3 regions of the Nisaea sediminum genome follow, and region 3 is predicted to be linked to each of the others. Evidence: predicted binding sites of a transcription regulator. Region 3 holds the regulator's gene; each other region holds the start of a gene.
What was found. Region 3 encodes LexA, which represses DNA repair genes until DNA is damaged. Its sites were predicted from a motif close to ATGTTCTANTTTGGTTC; they were not measured.
Positions count from the first base shown of each region.

Region 1: a site for LexA is predicted at 2,236-2,252, ahead of uvrA (excinuclease ABC subunit UvrA). Genes of this name have one in related genera too.
Region 2: a site for LexA is predicted at 5,841-5,857, ahead of recA (recombinase RecA). Genes of this name have one in related genera too.

Region 1 is NZ_JACZCQ010000002.1:118,035-125,338, reverse strand. Features, by position in the region: gene uvrA (excinuclease ABC subunit UvrA) at 1-2,216, opposite strand, end outside; gene ssb (single-stranded DNA-binding protein) at 2,416-2,931, shown strand; gene IG122_RS04060 (class I SAM-dependent methyltransferase) at 2,971-3,798, shown strand; gene gyrA (DNA gyrase subunit A) at 3,958-6,708, shown strand; gene coaD (pantetheine-phosphate adenylyltransferase) at 6,725-7,231, shown strand; tRNA gene IG122_RS04045 (tRNA-Lys) at 7,303-7,304, shown strand, end outside.
Region 2 is NZ_JACZCQ010000001.1:465,857-473,160, forward strand. Features, by position in the region: gene flgB (flagellar basal body rod protein FlgB) at 60-470, shown strand; gene flgC (flagellar basal body rod protein FlgC) at 499-909, shown strand; gene IG122_RS02180 (flagellar hook-basal body complex protein FliE) at 986-1,291, shown strand; gene fliQ (flagellar biosynthesis protein FliQ) at 1,401-1,667, shown strand; gene fliR (flagellar biosynthetic protein FliR) at 1,681-2,445, shown strand; gene flhB (flagellar biosynthesis protein FlhB) at 2,508-3,578, shown strand; gene IG122_RS02200 (hybrid sensor histidine kinase/response regulator) at 3,643-5,694, shown strand; gene recA (recombinase RecA) at 5,964-7,031, shown strand; gene alaS (alanine--tRNA ligase) at 7,283-7,304, shown strand, end outside.
Region 3 is NZ_JACZCQ010000001.1:591,483-598,786, forward strand. Features, by position in the region: gene IG122_RS02790 (ComEC/Rec2 family competence protein) at 1-1,512, shown strand, start outside; gene IG122_RS02795 (hypothetical protein) at 1,596-1,910, shown strand; gene lexA (transcriptional repressor LexA) at 1,945-2,724, opposite strand; gene IG122_RS02805 (molybdopterin molybdotransferase MoeA) at 2,826-4,079, opposite strand; gene moaC (cyclic pyranopterin monophosphate synthase MoaC) at 4,069-4,548, opposite strand; gene trpC (indole-3-glycerol phosphate synthase TrpC) at 4,580-5,386, opposite strand; gene trpD (anthranilate phosphoribosyltransferase) at 5,379-6,428, opposite strand; gene IG122_RS02825 (anthranilate synthase component II) at 6,425-7,057, opposite strand; gene IG122_RS02830 (divergent polysaccharide deacetylase family protein) at 7,188-7,304, shown strand, end outside.

The sequences.
Region 1 (7,304 bases), on a different contig from region 3:
TTGAAGGAGAACCGGCCGGCCTTGTAGCCGCGGGTCTTGGCTTCCGGCAGGCCTGCGAACCAGTCCCGGATCGGGGTGAAGGCGCCGGTATAGGTCGCCGGGTTGGAGCGCGGCGTGCGGCCGATCGGCGACTGGTCGATATCGACCACTTTGTCGAGGAACTCGAGCCCCTCGATGCTGTCGAACGGTCCCGGATGTTCCCTCGCGCCATGCAGCTTCTTGGCGATGGCCTTCCAGAGTGTCTCGATGATCAGCGAGGACTTGCCGCCGCCGGAGACGCCGGTGACGCAGGTGAGGGTGCCGAGCGGCAGGGAGACGGTGACATCGTCGAGATTGTTCGCCGTGGCGCCGCGGAGCGTGATGTGTTTGCCTTTCTTCGCCTTGCGCCTTTCGGCCGGGATCGGTACCTGGCGGAAGCCGGTCAGGTACTGGCCGGTCAGGCTCTGCGGCGCACGCATGATCTCCTCAGGCGTGCCGGAGGCGACCACGGTGCCGCCATGGACTCCGGCGCCCGGTCCCATGTCGACGACATAATCGGCGGACCGGATCGCGTCCTCGTCATGCTCGACCACGAGCACGGTATTGCCCAGGTCGCGTAGCCGAACAAGGGTCGCCAGCAGCCGGTCGTTGTCGCGCTGGTGCAGACCTATGGAAGGCTCGTCCAGCACATAGAGCACGCCGGTCAGGCCGGAGCCGATCTGCGAGGCGAGGCGGATGCGCTGGCTCTCGCCGCCGGAAAGGGTGCCGGAGGCGCGGGACATGGTCAGGTAGTCGAGCCCGACATTGTTCAGGAAGCCGAGCCGCTCGTTGATTTCCTTCAGGATCCGTTCGGCGATCTCCGCCTGCTTGCCGGTCAGGTTTTCGGTCAGGGCGGTGAACCATTTCACCGCTTCGGAGATCGACATCTCCGTGACCTCGGAGATGTTGAGCCCGGCGATCTTCACCGCCAGCGCTTCCGGCTTCAGGCGCTGCCCGAGACAGGCCTCGCACGGGGCGACGGATTGGTATTTGGAAAGCTCCTCGCGGCTCCAGGCGGATTCGGTCTCCCGGAAGCGCCGCTCCATGTTCGTCACGACGCCTTCGAAGGGCTTGTTGGTCTGGTAGCTCCGGAGCCCGTCGTCAAAGGTCATGACGACGCGCTCGCTGCCGGTGCCGTAAAGCAGGGCCTTCTGCGCCGCTTCCGGCAGATCCTCGAAGGCGGTGTCGAGCGAGATGCCGAGATGCTTCGCCAGGCTCTCCAGGGACTGCATGTAATATTTTGAGGAGGAATTGGCCCAGGGCGCGATCGCTCCCTTGCGCAGGCTCTTCGATGCCTCCGGGACGATCAGATCCGGGTCGAAATACATGCTGCTGCCGAGGCCGTCGCAGCTCGGGCAGGCGCCAAACGGATTGTTGAAGGAGAACAGCCGCGGCTCGATCTCGTCGATGGTGAAGCCGGAGACCGGGCAGGCGAACTTGGCCGAGAAGGTTGTCCGTTCGCCGCTCGTCGCATCCTCGGCGATCAGCAGCCCGTCAGAGAGATCGAGCGCGGTCTCGACCGAATCCGCGAGACGCGTCGCGATGCCCTCGCGCACAACCAGCCGGTCGACCACGACCTCGATATCGTGCTTCAGCTTCTTGTTGAGGGCCGGCACCTCGTCGATCTCGTACATCTCGCCGTCGACCTTGAGGCGCTGGAAGCCCTGCTTGCGCAGTTCCGCCATTTCCTTGCGGTACTCGCCCTTGCGGCCGCGGACGATCGGCGCCAGCAGATAGAGCCGTGTGCCGTCCTCCATCTCCAGGATCCGGTCGACCATCTGGCTCACCGTCTGGCTCTCGATCGGAAGACCGGTCGCGGGCGAGTAGGGGATCCCGATCCGGGCATAGAGCAGACGGAGATAGTCGTAGACCTCGGTCACGGTGCCTACCGTGGAGCGCGGGTTGCGCGAGGTGGTCTTTTGCTCGATCGAGATCGCCGGCGAGAGGCCCTCGATCAGATCGACGTCCGGCTTCTGCATCAGCTCCAGGAACTGGCGCGCATAGGCCGAGAGGCTTTCCACGTAGCGGCGCTGGCCCTCGGCATAGATCGTGTCGAAGGCGAGCGAGGATTTGCCGGAGCCGCTGAGCCCCGTCAGGACCGTCAGGGAGTTTCTCGGGATCGCGACATCGACGCTCTTCAGGTTATGCTCGCGCGCACCCTGGACGCGGATATCCTTCGGTTCGGAAGAGGCTGACATCGGCGGGGATCCCGAGTAAGAACGAAACAGAAACATTTATAAGCGGCATGGCGCGGCTTTGCCACCCGGTTTTTGCGGGTGCAGCAAATCCGGGACATGCCGCCGGATGGAGGCATCGCGACTGGATTAGCGCCTCCGGATATGGGACAGTCCGGCAACAAATTGCAGACTGGCAAATTCGCAGAGTGGAAATAGAACCATGGCAGGCAGCGTCAACAAGGTCATTCTCGTCGGCAATCTCGGACGCGATCCGGATATTCGCACGATGCAGGACGGAAACAAGGTTGTGAACCTTTCCGTCGCGACCTCGGAAAGCTGGCGTGACCGCAACAGCGGCGAGCGCAAGGAGCGCACCGAATGGCACCGGGTCGTGATCTTCAACGAGAACCTGGCGAAGGTGGCCGAGCAGTTCCTGCGCAAGGGGTCGAAGGTCTATGTCGAGGGCCAGCTCCAGACCCGCAAATGGACCGACCAGTCGGGCCAGGAGAAATACAGCACCGAAGTCGTTCTCCAGCGCTTCCGCGGCGAGCTCCAGATGCTCGACGGACGCGGTGAGGGCGGCGGCGGCGGCCAGGGCGGCGGTTATGGCGGGGACGACGGCTACAACCAGGGCGGCGGTTATGGCGGCGGCTCCGGTGGTGGATATGGCGGCGGCGGCGGCGGTCAGCCCCCGGTCGGCGGCCCGGGCGATCTCGACGACGAAATCCCGTTCTAGGGACGGCGTCGCGACAGGCTCTGGACCGGGAGCAGGGCGATGGATGAGTTTTTCAGATCCAACGAGCGGAAATGGAACGAACTGGCCGAGGTCAATTACAGCTCGGCCAGCAGCGACTACGGTGTCGACGCGTTCCTGAACGGTCCCGAGGGCGCGCGAGACCTGCACAGGACGGAGCTGGAGGAACTCGGCTCCGTCGAAGGGCTCGACATCCTGCATCTGCAATGTCATTTCGGCATGGACACGCTTCTGCTCGCCCGCAAGGGCGCGAAAAGCGTGACCGGTCTCGACTTTTCTCCCGTGGCCATCCGGCAGGCCCGGGACCTCGCGGAAAAAACGGGGATCGAAGCCCGCTTCGTCGAAGGCAATCTCTACGACACGCCGCAGCTCATCGACGGGACCTACGATCTGGTTTACGTCACCTGGGGCACGATTTGCTGGCTGCCGGATATCGAGGGCTGGGCACGGGTGGTTGCGCATTTCCTCAAGCCGGGCGGCCGATTCTATTTCCTGGATGCGCATCCGGTGCTGATGAGCTTCGACGATCTCGCGCCGAAACCGCACGCGCCGGTCTACGATTACTTTCATAAACCGGAGCCGATCGCCTTCGACGGAACGGAGGCCTATGCCGACGAATCCGCGGTTTTGCAGACCAAACGAAGCTATGAATGGACCCATCCCGTCGGCGAGGTCGTAACCGCGCTGATCGACGCCGGACTGGCCATCGAATACCTGCATGAGTTTGACACGGTTGCCTGGAAGGCGCTGGCATTCATGGAGCCTTGCGAGGGCGGATTGTACCGTTTGCCGGAAGGAATGCCCCGGCTTCCGTTGAGCTATTCAATATCGGCTCGTAAGGCTCTGTAATCGCTTGATTAATCGGGCCGAAAAAATCGCTGTAAAGATTGTCCGAAGATGACGGTTCTGTTATAAAAACAGGGTCTTCCTGAGGTCCCGGCGGAGGGTCGACGATCATATGGCCGCTACCGCCTGCACAGGGACGTAACCAACCGGAAAAAGCGTGAATTGAGCTCGTCCGAATCCTCCTCTTTCGACATTTCGCCTGTCTCCATCGAAGACGAAATGAAGCGCTCCTATCTCGATTACGCAATGAGCGTGATCGTGTCCCGAGCGCTGCCCGATGTCCGCGACGGCCTGAAGCCGGTGCACCGCCGTATCCTCTACGCGATGAAGGAAGGCGGCTACGACTGGTCCAAGCCCTACCGCAAGTCGGCGAACATCGTCGGTGCCGTCATGGGGCAGTATCACCCGCACGGCGACAGCGCGATCTACGACGCCATGGTCCGCATGGCGCAGGAATTCTCCATGCGCCTACCGCTGGTCGACGGGCAGGGTAACTTCGGCTCGATGGACGGCGATCCGCCGGCGGCCATGCGATATACCGAGGCGCGTCTCGCCAAGGCGGCGGAAGGCCTGCTCCGGGACATCGACAAGGACACGGTTGACTACGTCGCGAACTACGATGAAACCACACAGGAACCCAGCGTTCTTCCGGCGGAATACCCGAACCTGCTGGTCAACGGCGCCGGCGGCATCGCTGTCGGCATGGCGACCAACATCCCGCCGCACAATCTCGGCGAGGTGATCGACGCCTGCTGCGCCTATGTCGACAATCCGGGCATCACCATCGACGAGCTGATCGAGATCGTCCCGGGCCCGGATTTTCCGACCGGCGCCATGATTCTCGGCAAGAACGGGATCCACTCCGCCTATCATACCGGCCGCGGCTCGGTCATGATGCGGGCCAAGGCGGACATCCAGGAAATCCGCAAGGACCGCAACGCGATCGTGGTCAGCGAGATCCCCTACCAGGTGAATAAGTCCCGCCTGATGGAGCGGATCGGCGAACTTGTGCGGGAAAAAACCGTCGAGGGCATCGCCGAGCTGCGCGACGAGAGCGATCGCGACGGCGTGCGCGTCGTTGTCGAGCTGAAGCGCGACGCGGTTCCGGACGTGGTCTTGAACCAGCTCTACAAATTTACCCCGCTGCAGACCAGTTTCGGCGTCAACATGCTGGCGCTGAACGGCGGCAAGCCGGAACAGATGAACCTTCGCGACATCATCGTCGCCTTCATCGCCTTCCGCGAGGTCGTCATCACCCGGCGCACCAGGTTCCTGCTGCGCAAGGCCCGCGACCGGGCGCATGTCTTGGCGGGTCTGCTCGTCGCGGTGAACAATATCGACGAGGTGATCCGGGTAATCCGGGCCTCACGCGATGCCGCCGACGCCCGCGAACAGCTGATGGGCCGGGACTGGCCGGCCGAGGATGTCGAGGAATTCATCAGCATCATCGACGATCCGGGACACAAGGTCGTCGACGGCAAATACCGTCTCTCCGATGCCCAGGTCCGCGCCATTCTGGAACTGCGTCTGCAGCGCCTGACCGGCATGGAGCGCGAGAAGCTGATCGAGGAGACCAAGGAACTCGCGGCAAAGATCGCCGAGTACCTCGAGATCCTGCAGTCACGTCCGCGGATGATGGAAGTGCTGCGCGCGGAACTGGTCGCGGCCAAGGAAGCCTATGCCACGCCACGCCGGACCGAGCTCGTCGATGCCGAGTTCGAGCACGATATGGAGGACCTGATCCAGCGCGAGGACATGGTCGTGACGGTCAGTCACAACGGCTATATCAAGCGCGTGCCGCTCTCGACCTACCGGGCGCAGAAGCGCGGCGGTAAGGGCCGCTCAGGCATGTCGACGCGCGATGAGGACTTCGTGAGCCGGCTGTTCGTCGCCAACACCCATACGCCGATCCTGTTCTTCACCTCGCGCGGCATGGTCTATCAGATGAAGACCTACCGTTTGCCGATCGGCACGCCGCAGTCGCGCGGCAAGGCGCTGGTGAACCTGCTGCCGCTGGAGCAGGGGGAATGGATCCAGACTATCATGCCGCTGCCGGCCGAGGAGGATGATTGGGAGAACATGCATGTCATGTTTGCCACCTCCGCCGGTACGGTGCGCCGCAACGCGCTCTCCGATTTCACCAATATTAAGCGCAACGGCAAGATCGCCATGCGGCTTGATGAAAACGATCGGCTGATCAATGTGCAGCCCTGCATGGAGGCGGACGACGTCTTCCTCACCACGCGGGACGGCAAGGCGATTCGCTTCCGCGCGACCGACGTGCGGCTGTTCCGCGGCCGCGATTCGCTCGGTGTTCGCGGCATCAGGCTGGCAAAGGGCGACGAGGTCGTCTCGATGTCGATCCTGCATCACGTCGATTACCAGGACGTGCCGGGCTCGGATGTACTCGAACGCGATCTCTACCTGAAGCTCGCCGGCCAGATGCGCCGGGCCACGGGCGAGGGCGAGGAGGAGGTCGAGGCTCCGTCCGGCGATATCTCGCAGGAGCGCTTCATCCAGCTCAGCGCAGAGGAGGAATTCATCCTGACGGTGACCGAGAGCGGTCTCGGCAAGCGTACCTCCGCGCACGAATACCGGATTACCAATCGCGGCGGTCAGGGGATCGCCAACATGGAACTGACCAAGCGCAGCGGCGGGGTCGTGGCCGCCTTCCCGGTGGCCGACACCGATCAGATCATGCTCGTCACCGACGGCGGGCAGGTGATCCGCTGCGCCGTCAACGAAATCAGCATCACTGGGCGCAGAACCCAGGGTGTCTGGATCTTCCGCGTCGATGAAGGCGAGAAAGTCGTGTCCGTCAGCCTTGCAGGCGATGAGAACGGAAACGATGCGGAAGAGGGGGAAGAATCGGAAGCCGACGGTAGCGGTGGCGGAGACGCCTCCGAGAGCTAGCAGGGGACTAGGGAACATGAGAGTAGGTGTTTATCCGGGCACGTTCGACCCGATCACGAACGGGCACCTGGACATCATCCGGCGTGGCAGCAAGCTGGTGGACAAGCTGATTGTCGCCGTCGCGCGCAATGCCGGAAAAGGTCCGCTATTCAGTCTCGACGAGCGTGTCGAGATGGTGCAGGACGAGATCGACCTGATCAACAAGGCGCATGCCGAAAACGGCATCCACGGCGAGATCGTGGTGATGTCCTTCGGCAATCTGCTGATGCATTTCGTCGAGGAAAACGGTGCCGCGACGATCATTCGCGGTCTGCGCGCCGTCTCGGACTTCGAATACGAATTCCAGATGGTGGGCATGAACGCCCGCCTGAACGCGAGTGTCGAGACCGTCTTCCTGATGGCGTCGGACCGCAACCAGTTCATCTCCTCTCGCCTGGTGAAGGAGATCGCGCATATGGGCGGTAACATCGACCAGTTCGTCCCGAACCGCGTGGTCGAGCGGGTCGAGGACAAGTTCCGCTAGGCGCGGAAAAAAACTTCTCGGAAGAGGTTGACCGCCGGGCCCTGTTTGCATAGGTTCCGGCTTCCTTTCGGGG
Region 2 (7,304 bases), 130 kb from region 3:
AATCACGGCAGGTACCCCGATGGGGCACTGGAACAAGGTTCTCGAAAGAGAGGTTCGTTATGGCGATCGATAATTCAAACCTGCTGAGAATGGCGCACCAGAAGATGAACTGGCTCTCCGAGCGCCAGTCTGTTCTGTCGCAGAACATCGCCAATGCGGATTCTCCGAGCTACCGGGCGCAGGATCTGACGCCGCTCGATTTCAAGCGCAACCTGCAGCAGGTGACGAAACTTCCGGTCGCCAAGACGGAAGGCAACCATATCAGCGGCGTTCTCCCGAAATCCGACTACCGGATCGACGAGAGGAGCCAGAAGGACGTCTATGAGGCGAGCCCGAACGGCAACGGCGTGGTCCTGGAAGAGCAGATGATCGCCGTGCAGGACACCAAGCTTCAATATGACCTGGCGCTCAACCTCTACAACAAGCAGATCGGGATGTTCCGCACTGCGCTCGGCAGCAACAACCGCTAAGCGGGACGGCTAGGAAAGGACCTCTGTCATGGATCTCAATTCCGCGATCAAGATTTCCGCATCCGGTATGCGGGCCCAGGGAACCCGGCTTCGGGTCATCTCGGAGAACGTGGCGAACGCCGACTCGCTCGGTTCGGTCAAGGGGCAGGATCCGTACCGGCGCAAGACCATCGTGTTCGAGAACTTCATGAACCGCGATGTGAACGCCGAAATGGTGCGGGTCGCCAAGATCGGCCGCGACGATTCGGACTTCGAGCTTGCCTATGAGCCGTTCCATCCGCTCGCCGACGAAGACGGCTATGTCCGCCGGCCGAACGTGAATTCGCTGATCGAGATGATGGACATGCGCGAGGCGCAGCGGACCTACGAGGCGAACCTTTCGTCGATCGAGATGGCGCGCAGCATGCTGCAGCGTACGGTCGACCTGCTGCGGGCCTAGTCCGCGGCACGGCGTAACGCTGGCAAGGGGGCCGGTTTCCCTCTAGAATCGAACCGAACCCGATTGGAGAATCGCAATGGTGGCCAATATCGGAAATGCGCTTGGAGCGGCCGGCATAGGCAAGGTTCCGGGAGCGGATGAGTCCAAGACCGCAAGCGTTGCGGGTCAGGATTTCGCCAGCTTCGTGAAAGGCGCCGCACATGATGCCCTCGGCACGATGCAGACGGGCGAACAGATGTCGATGAAGGGAATCGCCGGCGAGGCGGACCTGACCGATGTGGTGCAGGCGGTGAACAGCGCCGATATCACGCTCCGCACCATCGTCACGCTCCGCGACCGGATGGTGCAGGCCTACCAGGAAATCATCCGGATGCCGATCTGACGGTCATCGCGTCGGGTTTTACCGGACCGTCGTTTGGCGGCATAATCTATTGGTCAATTCCTGCCCGGCAATAATTGCCGGGCTGCACCTGTTTTGCCGGGGGCCGCGCATGAACGAAGTCGAGGCGATCGAGATCGGCCGCGAGGCGGTCCTGACCATGTTGACGATGTCGACGCCGATCATGCTGCTGGGCCTCGCGATCGGACTGATCATCGCTCTTTTCCAGGCCCTGACCCAGCTGCAGGAGATGACCCTGGTCTTCGTGCCGAAGATCATCATCGTCTTTGCCGGCCTGATCTTCTTTCTACCGTTCATGCTCAATACGCTGAACGCCTTCATGCAGTCGATCGCCGACAAGATCATTTCCCTCGGATAGGGCGGAGCCCGCCGTGCCTCTTGAGGATTTTCTCCCGACCCAGGTCTACATCATCCTGCTCGTGCTGGCCCGGGTGGGCGGGACCGTCATGCTGATCCCCGGCATCGGGGAAACCTTCGTCCCGGTTCAGTTCAGGATGATCCTCGCGATCGGGCTCAGCGTCGTCGTGGCACCCTTGGTCGGAAACACGATCCCGTTCGCGCCGACGGCGCCGGAGCTCGTTCGGCTGCTGTTCATCGAACTGGTCATCGGGCTCTATTTCGGCATCGTGGCGAGAATCGTACTGCTGTCGCTCGATACCGCGGGGCAGGTGATTGCGATGAATACCGGCCTCGCCAACGCACAGATCTTCAACCCGGCGCTGGCGACCCAGGGGTCGCTGCCGGGCTTCTTCCTGCTCAATGTCGCGACACTGTTGCTGCTGATCTCGGATCTGCATCACCTGCTGATCCGGGCCATGATCGACAGCTATACCCTGTTTCCGCCCGGTACCGCTTTGCCGGCGGCGGATTTCGCCGATGCGATCTCGCGCATCATCGCGAACAGTTTCGAGATCGCGATCCAGATCGCCGCACCGTTTCTCGTCCTGGGGCTGCTGTTCTATGTCGTGATGGGCATCATGGCCCGCCTGATGCCGCAGCTGCAGATCTTCTTCGTCGCGCTTCCGGTTCAGGTGATGATGGGGCTGGTCATCCTGTCGCTGGTACTTGGCGGCGCGATGATGGTGTTTTTGGAGTATTATTCCGAGAGTATCGGGCGTTACGTCATCCCGATCTGAGCAAGCGCGAAACCGTGGCCGCGTGAGTGACGCGGCGCGGGGCCGCAGATGGAGCCGCTGCGATGTCCGATCAGGACCAGGGCGATAAGACAGAGGAAGCGTCTGCGCGAAAACTCTCGCAGGCGCGCGAGAAAGGCCAGGTACTCAGCTCCAAGGAGGTGAACAACTTCGCCATTCTCCTGGGCGCTACGATCGTCGTCGGGCTGGTCGGGCCTTTCACGATGCGCGGCCTGACCGAGTCGCTGCTCATCTTCATCGAGCGCCCGGACATGATCGATGTCGCGGGCTCCGGCGCGGTGATGATCGACATGCTTCTCGGGGTCGGCCTCGCAATCGCGCCGGCGCTGGCTTTGCTCGTCGTGCTCGCCGCGCTCGGTATCCTGATGCAGATCGGCTGGCTGCTGTCCCCCGAATCCATTCAGCCGAAGCTGGAGAAGATCTCGCCGATCAGTGGCGCCAAGCGTCTGTTCAGCCTGAAGTCGGTGGTCGAGCTGCTGAAGGGTGTCGTGAAGATGATCCTGGTCGGTTTCGTCGCCTACCTGATCGTCTCACCGGAATTCACCAGAATCGAGCTGATGGTCCAGATGGACATCAAGGAGTTGCTGGATGAAACCCATATGGTGGCGATCGAGATCTTCATCGGTGTGCTGGCCGTCGCCGCCGTGATCGCGGTCGTCGATTATCTCTACCAGCGCTACGAATTCATGAACCAGATGAAGATGTCCAAGCAGGAAGTGCGCGACGAGCACAAGCAGACGGAAGGCGATCCGCATGTGAAGGCGCGGCTGCGCCAGCTGCGCATGGAACGGGCCCGTACCCGCATGATGGCGGAGGTTCCGAAGGCAACGGTGGTGATCACCAACCCGACCCATTACGCGATCGCGCTGAAATACGACATGGAGCAAATGTCGGCACCGCGCGTCGTCGCCAAAGGAGTGGATGCGGTCGCGCTCAGGATTCGCGAGATCGCGAACGAGAACGAAGTCCCCATAGTCGAGAATCGGCCGCTTGCCCGGGCGCTGTATGACAACGCGGAACTCGATGAGGAAATTCCCGAGGACTATTACAAGGCGGTGGCTGAAGTGATCAGCTACGTCTTCAAGATGAACCAGACCTACGTGCCGATCAATTGATCGCGCCCGAAGTGGCGATGAGAGTGACAAAGACGCAATCGGCGGTCGGTCTGCGGGGGGCAGGATGGATCCAGTGATCTTCGGCGGCATCGGAGCCGCTCTTGTCGCGGGCGCTGCCGCGGCCGCGTGGAGCGTGAGCTCGAAGCGCCTCCGGTCGCAGATCCTGCGGATCGAGTCGGAGCTCGATACGAAGACGGCAGAGGCGGCGTCGTTTGCGGCGGAACTCGAGGCAGAGCGGAATGCGCCTCCGCCGGAGCCTGAGATCGCTCTTCCGTTCTGCACGTTTTCCGCGGAAGGCCGTTTCCTGTCAGCCAACTCGGCGTTCCTTGAACGGTTTGCGGAGGGAAGCCTCGACCGCGTTGAGTCGAACAAGACCGTTCTCAGGCTCCGCCTGGCAGTCAGCAAGAATTTGGAGCAGGTCCGAGATGCGGGCGCGGGGGCGCTGGTTCCGGCCGGCAACCTGCCACCCTCCGGTTCGTCGTCCGCAGAGCGGGGCTACCAGATTCTGCTCAGTGCGGACGCGGCGAGGGACGGCGGCGCGAGCCAGAGCATCATGGCGCTGCTGGTCCCGGCTTCGGAGAGCTGGACCGCGCCGGCGCTCGAATATGCGCCGGTCGGGGTCGTCTTTCTCGGCAACGGACGCAGGATGCTGGCCGCGAACGAGACGTTCCGAAGTTTCACGGGGCTCATGGCGGCCGGCGGAGGACTTGGCGGTCGCACATTCTCGGATCTCGTAGAGGAGGAGGACCGGGAGACGGCGGATCGGTTCCTCGATGAGACCGCCGGGCCGGGCGGAAGCGATAATATCGAGGTCCAGCTGGTCGGACGCGACGGGGAGGCCGGGGCGGAAGTCGCCGTCTTCTCGCGCGAGCTCGCGTCCGGAGAGGGCCCCGAGGGAGCGACCTGCGCGCTCTATCTGATCGATATCGGGCGGCGCCGGCAGCTTGAGGCTCAGGTCGCCCAGTCGCAGAAGATGCAGGCTGTCGGGCAACTCGCCGGCGGGGTGGCGCACGACTTCAACAACCTGCTGACGGCGATGAACGGCTATTGCGACCTGCTGCTCGTGCGGCACCGGCCGGGCGACCAGTCCTTCTCCGACGTCATGCAGGTGAAGCAGAACGCGAACCGGGCGGCCAATCTGGTCCGGCAGTTGCTTGCCTTCTCGCGGCAGCAGACGATGATCGCGCGCGTTCTCGACGTGACCGAGACTCTTGCCGACCTGTCGCATCTTTTGCGCCGCCTCATCGGCGAGAACATCACGCTGGAAATCTCCCACGGCCGCGATCTGGCGCCGATCCGGGTCGACCAGGGCCAGCTCGAGCAGGTTGTCATAAATCTCGTGGTCAATGCCCGAGACGCTTGTCCGGGCGGCGGAACCATCACCATGCGGACGCATGATTTCGTCACCGCCACCCCCGTGCGCCAGGGCGACGACGTGATGCCGGCGGGACGCTATGTCAGGCTTGATGTCGCCGACACCGGCACCGGGATCGAGGAGGACATCATTGGCCGCATCTTCGAGCCCTTCTTCTCGACCAAGGAAGTCGGGCAGGGGACGGGGCTGGGGCTATCGACGGTCTATGGCATCGTGAAGCAGATCAACGGCTTCATCTCGGTCTCGAGCACGGTCGGGAAGGGCACGGTGTTCTCCATCTTCCTGCCGGCGCACGAGGGGGAGATCACGCCGAGCCGTTCCAGCGACATGTCGCACGACTCCGCCGATGCCCGGAAGGATCTGACCGGTGTGGAGACCATCATGCTGGTGGAGGACGAGGACCCGGTCCGGCTGTTCGGCGCCCGCGCTCTGCGCAACAAGGGCTACAAGGTGATCGAGGCCCGCAACGGGGAGGCGGCGCTGCAGCTGCTCTCCGACAAGAGCGAAGTGATAGACCTGCTCATCACCGACGTGGTGATGCCCGGCATGGACGGACCGACGCTGGTGCGGAAGGTCCGGGAGGACCGGCCCGACCTGCGCGTCATCTGTATCTCCGGCTATTCCGAAGACGCTCTGCGCCAGCGTATCGAGCAGGACAAGGACATCCACTTCCTGCCGAAGCCGTTCAGCCTCAAGCAGCTCGCGGGAACGGTGAAGGACGTGCTGCACCCCCTCCCGTGACGCGCACTGATTCGCGGACGGCCGGATGGAACGGGACGGGAACAAAATCTGGAGACTCTCCCTCGATCCCAAGATGTCGTGGGGTGTCCGAACTCGAATCCTAGATTTCGACCGTGAACAAAAAGTGAAAATAATACTGTAAATGAGAACAAAAATGGTACATGCTCTGTTTTGGAAATCAGCCCAGTCCCGCCCATGAGTCACATCGGGGCGACGGTCCGGCTCTGATTGCCTTGGAAGGCGTCCCTGTGAGATATGGAGGATCGGGTATGTCGGAATTAGCACTCAAAGTCATCGAACGGGACCCCATGGATAAGACAAAGGCACTGGAGGCCGCGCTCGGCCAGATCGAGAAGGCGTTCGGCAAGGGCTCCGTGATGAAGCTCGGGCAGAACGAACAGGTGGCGGAGGCCGAAGCGGTTTCCACCGGCTCGATCGGCCTCGATATCGGCCTCGGGATCGGCGGCCTGCCGCGCGGCCGGATCGTGGAGATCTACGGGCCGGAAAGCTCGGGCAAGACCACGCTTGCGCTGCATGCCATCGCAGAGGCCCAGAAAAACGGGGGCACCTGTGCTTTCGTCGACGCGGAACATGCGCTTGATCCGATCTATGCCCGCAAGCTCGGGGTCGATCTGGACGAGCTGCTGATCTCCCAGCCGGATGCCGGCGAGCAGGCGCTGGAGATTGCCGACACGCTGGTGCGCTCCGGCGCGATCGACGTGCTGGTGGTGGACTCGGTCGCCGCCCTGGTACCGCGGGCCGAACTCGAGGGCGAGATGGGCGACAGCCATGTCGGCCTGCAGGCGCGGCTGATGAGCCAGGCGCTGCGCAAGCTGACCTCCTCGATCTCGAAATCGCGCTGTCTCGTCATCTTCATCAACCAGATCCGCCTCAAGATCGGCGTGATGTTCGGCAACCCGGAGACCACCTCCGGCGGCAACGCGCTGAAGTTCTACGCCTCGGTCCGTCTCGATATCCGCCGGATCGGCGCGATCAAGGACCGCGACGAGGTGGTCGGCAACCAGACCCGCGTGAAGGTGGTGAAGAACAAGATGGCGCCGCCCTTCCGGGTGGTCGAGTTCGACATCATGTATGGCGAAGGCATCTCGAAGACCGGCGAGATCCTCGATCTCGGCGTCAATGCCGGCATCGTCGAGAAGTCGGGTGCCTGGTTCTCCTATGGTGGTCAGCGCATCGGGCAGGGCCGGGAGAATGCCAAGAAATTTCTTGCCGAGAACAAGGATGTCGCGTCCGAGATCGAGAAACAGATCCGGCAGAATGCGGGCCTCGTCGCAGACGTGATGATGCAGGGCCCGGATCCCGAGGACGACGTCTGACACGTTCTCCCGTCAGCTGTTTCGGCCCGCCCGCCCGGCGGGCCGGATTGCCCCCGAGAGCAGTGAGCCCCGCCGCAGGACCAAGCGGCGGGGTTTCGCGTGCCGGAAAGCGGCGGAAACCCAAGCCTCCCGCGCTGGACAGGGGGCCGCATCTTCAGTAAAAGCGGAGCCCGCTTGCCGCGAGGGGCGACGGGCGATAAGGCACGGCCGCGCCGAGGCAATGCGACACGGCGCCGGCCCGGAGGGACGAGATGCAGACCGCGAACGATATCC
Region 3 (7,304 bases):
GGCGCCGTCGGGTTCGCTCTGGCGCCGCACTCCGTCGAAGCCGCCGTTCAGGTGCCCGGCTATAGAGGGAGGGTCGAAGAGCTCCGGCAGGTTTTGTCGGAGCGGATCCGCGATCGCCTCTCCGGCGATACCGGAGCGCTTGCGGCGGCGCTTCTCGTCGGCGACCGGGACTGGATATCCGAGACTGCGGAAACGGCGATGCGCGATGCGGGGATCGCGCATCTTCTTGCCATTTCCGGGCTTCATATGGGGCTGGTCGCCGGCTGCGTCTTCGGTTTCGTCCGCCTGCTTCTCAGTCTCTCGGCCAGAACGGCCCTGCTCTGTCCGACCCGGGTGATCGCGGCGGTCGCAGCCCTGGCCTTCGCGACATTCTACCTGCTGCTTTCGGGCGCTGCGGTCCCGACATTGCGCGCCTATGTCATGACCGCGATCGTCCTTGGCGGGATCGTGCTCGGCCGCCGGGCGATCTCGATGCGGCTGATCGCATTCGCGGCGCTGACCATTCTGCTCTTTCGGCCGGATTATCTCCTGAGTGCGAGTTTTCAGCTCTCGTTCGCCGCCGTTACAGCGCTCGTCGCAGTCTATGAGACCGGTTACTGGAGCGGCGCAACGGGTTCCGACGGTCTGCTCAGAAAGAGCTTCCGCCACCTTCTCCTGCTGGCGCTCACCTCCCTGGTTGCGTCCCTCGCAACCTTGCCGGTCGCGCTCCATCACTTCCAGAAAGCGGCTCTCTATGGCGTCGCGACCAATCTTCTCGCGGTCCCGGCGGCGGGTATGTGGATCATGCCCTGGGGCGTGGCCGCCCTGGTTCTGTTACCGTTCGGATGGGAAGCCGTCGCGCTCGTGCCCATGGGCTGGGGGCTAGATCTGGTGTTGTCCCTCGCCACGGAGATCCAGACTTGGCCATTTGCCACCTATGCGGTGAGTGCAGGTCCCGGCTGGGTCGCGGGAGCTGCGGCCCTGTCGGGCCTGTGGCTCTGCCTGTGGCGATCGCGCTGGCGCTACCTCGGTGTGGCGCCCTTGATCGTCACCTCGGTACTTCTGCTGCTCTCGCCCTGGCGCCCGCCCGCTCTGGTGATCAGCGACCGGGGGCGGGTCATCGGGGTTCATGCCGGCAGTGAGCTTGCGACGAGTTCGGGGCGGAACGGATTCGAGGCTCTTGTCTGGCGCCGCCGCGCAGGTCTGCGGGAAGAGGGCACCGGCAGGCGCTTCGACTGCGATCCGCTCGGTTGCGTGTTCGTGGCCGCCGGCATCGGCACCGTCGCGTGGTCTTCGAGTGCCCAATCTCTGGCGGAGGACTGCCTTAGAGCCGACATCCTTGTAACCCGCATCAGGGTTCCGGAAGGCTGTTCGGTTCCACGGCTGATTCTGGGGCCTCGGGACCTGCGTCCTGGAGGATCGATCGCGGTCTGGTTTGACGGGCCAAGACCCAGAGTGGTTTATGCGCGTTACGTGCGTGGAGAGCGGCCGTGGACCGGACGAAAGACTTTTCCTAAAGCTAAAAAAGATTGAATTTTCTCAAAAAATAGATCATATTATTAAGTGATAGAATTCAACTCCTTAGTGAGTGTCTTTCTCAGGAAGGTGGGCCCGAGGTGGCGGATACGGTCAAAAAACGCGCGTTGAACATTCTGGCCGCGTCTGTTTCCGATGTCGTCGGGCAGAAAAACCTCGCCTATATCGCCATCAAGAAAGCCTCGGACGAAGTCGAGAATGCCGCCCGTCACGAATGGGCGACCTCGGTGTTCGATCAGATTCCGCTGACCAACCGGCGCGAAATCAAGAGTGTCGCGATCAACAAGGCGCAGGAAGAGAAGCGCCATGTTCTTTCGGTGCGCGCCCGTGAGAAGAAGCAGGCGGATGTCCGGATCGCCGATCTCGGCATGATCTGGGGCGGCAACACCCGCTGATCCCTCGGTCGGCGAATGCCGTCCTCGCGTTTCCTCAATATTTCCGCATAAGGCCGACAAGGCAGCCTTGGATTTGCACTTGGTCCGGGCCGAAGATCCGGGTTTCGTAATTCGGGTTGGCCGGCTCCAGCGCGACCGCCGAACCGCGGCGGCGCAGCCGCTTCAGCGTGACTTCGTGCTCGTCGACCAAGGCGACGACGATGCTTCCATTCTCCGCGGTGTCGCAGCGCCGGATGATCACCGTGTCGCCGTCGAGAATGCCTGCATCGACCATGGAATCGCCTGCGACCTCGAGCGCGTAATGTTCTCCCGCACGGATCATCGAGCCAGGGATCGCGACCTTGGCACTGTCGTCTCTCAGCGCCTCGATCGGTGTGCCGGCAGCGATCCGCCCCTTCATCGGCACTTCGACAATTTCCTCGTCGGAACCGGCGGGAAGGGGGGGCGGCGGGGCGCTGGCGGTGGCCGGAGCGACCTCTTCCTCACCGCGTTCGGCGCGGGCGAAGTTGCCGGGAATGACGTTCGGCGTGAAGCCGCGGCTCGCAGGCCGGTCGAGCGCCGCCGGATGCGCGGCTGTCGCGACTTTGGCTGCGGAGCTTGCGTCCGGGGTGCGCAAGATCTCAAGCGCACGGGCGCGGTGCGGAAGGCGGCGGATAAAGCCGCGCTCCTCCAGCGCCGTGATCAGCCGATGGATACCGGATTTCGATTTCAGGTCCAGCGCGTCCTTCATTTCGTCGAAAGAGGGAGAAACGCCGGTCGCTTCCAATCTTTCCTGAATGAACAGCAATAGCTGGTGCTGTTTTTTCGTAAGCATCAGAGACTCCCGTGCCGGTTCCCTCAGGAACAAAAGATAAACATCGGAAATGTTCTACTTTGGTTCCTGTGGCGCGTCAAGCTATTGATTGCACGGGGCGATCAGATCGAAATGGAACCGATGCCGAGCGGGATGATGTCCACTTTCTCTCCCGCAGGTGCTGCGGGCGCATGCGGCGGGCGGATCAGCAGACAATTGGCGTCGGCGAGCAGCGCGAGCATCGAGCTGTCCTGCCGCTCGAAGACCTCGGCCACGGCCTCGCCGTTCCCGTCGAGATGATAGACCGCGCGCAGATAATCCTGCCGCCGGTCGTTTTCCTTCAGCGGCTTCGCCAGCCGGGCCTTCAGGACCGTCGTATGCGGTTCGGTCCGTCCGAGCATGGTGGCGATCGCCGGGCGCAGGAAAATCGTGCCGCAGACGATGGTCGAGACCGGATTGCCCGGCAGGCCGAGGAGCGGCGTTCGTGCGATATGCCCGAAGATCAGAGGTTTGCCCGGCCGCATCGCGATCTTCCAGAAATCCAGCTCCAGCCCGTCCGGTCCGAAGGCGTCGGTGCCGAGGGCCTGACGTATCAGGTCGTGCTCGCCGACGGAGGCGCCGCCCGTCGTGATCAGGATGTCCGCGCCGCGCGCCCCGCGCACCATGGCCTGGATGCCTTCGACGGTATCCGGCGCGATGCCGAGCAGCGTCGGTTCGCCGCCGCAGGCGCGCACAAGCGCGGCCAGCGCATAGCTGTTGGAGCTGACGATCTTGTTGGGACCGGTCGGGTCGCCCGGGCGGATGATCTCGTCGCCGGTCGGCAGGATCGCGACGCGCGGTTTCCGTCGAACCTCGATCCAGGGCACGTTCATCGCCGCGGCCATGCCGACATCGCGGGCGGTCATCACCTTGCCGGCCTTGATGCGGATGTCGCCCTCGCGGAAATCGAGGCCGGCCGCACGCACGAACGCGCCGGTCTTCGTGGCCTCTGTCACCTCGAGCGTGGCGCCGTCCGCTTCCGCGGTGGCGTTCACGTCTTCCTGGATCACGATGGTGTCGGCCCCGTCGGGAATGGCGCCGCCGGTAAAGATCCGGACCGCCTCGCCAGGGCCGACCGTGCCTTCGAAGATGTGGCCTGCAGGAGCGGTCCCGATGCGTTTCAGCTTCGCGCCCGCTTCAGCCACGTCGGCGCCGCGCACCGCATACCCGTCCATTGCCGAGACCGCCTCCGGCGGCTGGGTGCGCCGCGCGGCGATGTCGGCGGCGGCGGTCCGGCCATGAGCCTCGGTCAGCGGAACTTCCTCGGCCGGCATCAGCGGCATCGCCGCGAGGATGCGCTTCAGGGCTTCCTCGACTGGCAGCAGGTCACTCGCCATGCCAGTCTCCAGATTTGCCGCCCGATTTCCGGATCAGGCGGATGTTCTCGAGCTTCATGCCCCGGTCGACCGCCTTGCACATGTCGTAGACGGTGAGGGCGGCGACGCTGACGGCGGTCAGCGCTTCCATCTCGACGCCGGTCCGGCCCTTGAGCTTGCAGGTGGCGGTGATGTCGACCGCATTGCGCGCGGGATCGCAGTGGAGGTCGACCTTCACGGAGGTGAGGGCGAGGGGATGGCAGAGCGGGATCAGGTCCGGCGTCTTCTTAGCTCCCATGATCCCGGCGAGGCGCGCGACGGAGAGCACGTCGCCCTTTTTCACACCGCCATCCACGATCAGCTTCATGGTTTCCGGAGCCATGGTCACCGTGCCGGCCGCGGTCGCGATCCGTTCGGTGATCTCCTTGTCACCGACATCGACCATGGCGGCATTGCCGCGCTCGTCGAAATGGGTCAGTTCGCCCAACATTTCCTCCCGATGGCTCTTGCGGCCTTCTGGTTCAGGCGACCGCCGGGACGGGATCGCTCAGCAGGGCCCTGGTGGCGGCGGTGACGTCGGCCTGCCGCATCAGGCTCTCGCCGACGAGGAAGCAGCGGGCGCCGACGGCAGCCATGCGGGCGAGGTCTGACGGCGCATAGAGGCCGCTCTCCGAGATGAGTGTCCGCTCGGCCGGTACCCGTGCCGCAAGTTCCTCGGTTACCGCGAGATCCGTCACCATGGTTTTCAGGTTGCGGTTGTTGATGCCGAGCAGCGGCGATTTCAGCGCCAGGGCGCGGTCCAGTTCGTTGCCGTCATGCACTTCGATCAGCACGTCCATGCCGAGCTCGAAGGCGAGCGCTTCCAGCTCCGACGCCTCGGCGTCCTCCAATGCGGCCATGATCAGCAGGATGCAATCCGCGCCGAGCGCGCGCGCTTCCCAGACCTGGTAGGGATTGAGCATGAAGTCCTTGCGCAGCGCCGGTAGCGTGACGGCGGAGCGCGCGGCGACGAGGAAATCGTCGTGGCCCTGAAAATAGGGAACGTCCGTCAGCACCGAAAGGCAGGTCGCACCGCCCGCCTGGTAGGCTTCGGCAAGGCGGGGAGGATCGAAATCTGCGCGGATCAGTCCCTTGCTCGGCGAGGCCTTTTTGATTTCCGCGATCAGTCCGTATCCGCTGCGCGAGGCCGCCGTCAATGCCTTGGCGAAGCCACGGGGCGGCGAGGCGTCGCCGGCACGGGCCTTGATATCGGCAAGCGGGCGCGCGGCCTTGCAGGCGGCAACGTGCTCGCGCTTGTCGGCGCAGATTTTCGCCAGTACGTCACTCATCGTCCGCCGCCTCGTTCAGGCTGTTGGTAACCCGGATCAGGTCGTCGAGACGTGCGAGCGCCTTGCCGCTGTCGATCACCTCGGCGGCCATCGCGACACCGTCCTTCAGATCGGAGACCTTGTCGGCAACCATCAGTGCCGCGGCACTGTTGAACAGAACGATGTCGCGGTAGGCGCCCGGCTTGCCTTCGAGCAGCGCGCGCAGCGCCTTCGCGTTCTCTTCCGGCCCGGCACCCTTCAGGTCCTCCGCTTTCGCCAGCGGCAGACCGGCATCTTCCGGGGAGATTTCGAAAGAGCGCACGGCGCCGTTCTCCAGTGCGGAGACATAGGTCGGGCCTGTCGTCGTCACCTCGTCGAGCCCGTCGGAACCGTGCACCACCCATGCCTTCTCGGAACCGAGCCTCTGGAGCACGTGCGCGACCGGTTCGACCCATTCCTTCGCGAACACGCCGACAAGTTGCCGTTTCACGAAGGCGGGGTTGGAGAGCGGGCCGAGCAGGTTGAAGATCGTTCGTGTTCCGAGCTCGACGCGGGTGCCGCCGACGTGACGCATCGCGGAATGGTGCCGCGGCGCCATCAGGAAACAGATTCCGGCCTCGTCGATCGCCTTCTGCACCAGGCTCATGTCGCATTCGTTGTTGATGCCCAGGGCGGTCAGCACGTCGGCCGCCCCGGTGCGAGAGGAGAGGGCGCGGTTGCCGTGCTTGGCGACCGGGATCCCGGCGCCCGCGAGCACGAAAGCGCTGGCGGAGGAGATATTGTACGTCTTGGCGCCGTCGCCGCCGGTGCCGACCGTGTCGATCGCGTCGGCCGGTGCCTTGATGCGCAGTGCCTTCGCCCGCATAGAGCGGGCGGCGCCTGTGATTTCCTCGACGGTCTCGCCGCGGACCCGGAGCGCCATCAGGAACCCGCCCATCTGAGCGGGCGTGGCATTGCCCGTCATAATGATGTCGAACGCGGCCTCTGCCTGTTCTTCGGACAAGGTGGCGCCCGTCGCCACATGCCCGATGAGCGACTTCATGTCCTGGATGTCGCCACTCATGTCCCGGTCTTCCTCAGTTCGGATTCCAGAACATCGAGCGGCTTCAGTGGTTCGGCATTGACGCCTGCGATGCGGAGGAAGTTCTGCAGCAGCTTGTGGCCGTGCTCGGAGGCGATGCTTTCCGGATGGAACTGCACGCCGTGCACCGGCAGCTCGCGGTGCTGCAGCCCCATGATCATCCCATCCTCGGTCTCGGCGGTGATCTCGAGGCAATCGGGCAGGGTGGCGCGGTCGACCACGAGCGAATGGTAGCGCGTCGCGTCGAACGGGCTGGGCAGGCCTTCGAACACACCCTTGCCGGTGTGGCTGACTTTGCTGATCTTGCCGTGCATCGGGATCGGGCCGCGGGTGATCTTGCCGCCGAAAGCCTGTCCGATCGATTGCAGTCCGAGACAGACGCCGAAGACAGGAACCTTTCCGGCCGCCGCCTCGATGAGCGGCAGGCAGATGCCAGCGCGGTCGGGATCGCACGGTCCCGGGGAAAGCACGATGCCCTGCGGGTTGAGCGCCATCACTTCATCGACCGAGATCTTGTCGTTACGATGAACGACGACCTCGACACCCAACGATCCGAGAAAGTGCCACAGATTGTAGGTGAAGCTGTCGTAGTTGTCGATAAGTATGAACATTTTCAGTCTTTTATCGAATTCAGTTGAAGTAAGATCGAAGGCTCTTCTAGTGTTTATAGCAAGTGGCCAAGCTTGCGAATAGAGACTGCCCCGCGAGACAGGGCTTGGCAAATTTTTTTGGGTCCGGTGCATGGCGCGGAAACGCAAGGCGAGCAGCAGGTTTGGCAAGGCGGCAGTCGCGCTTGGCGCCGGCGGTTTCATCGCGGCCGTTTTCGCTGCCGGACTCTGGGCGGGGATGCAGTTCGGG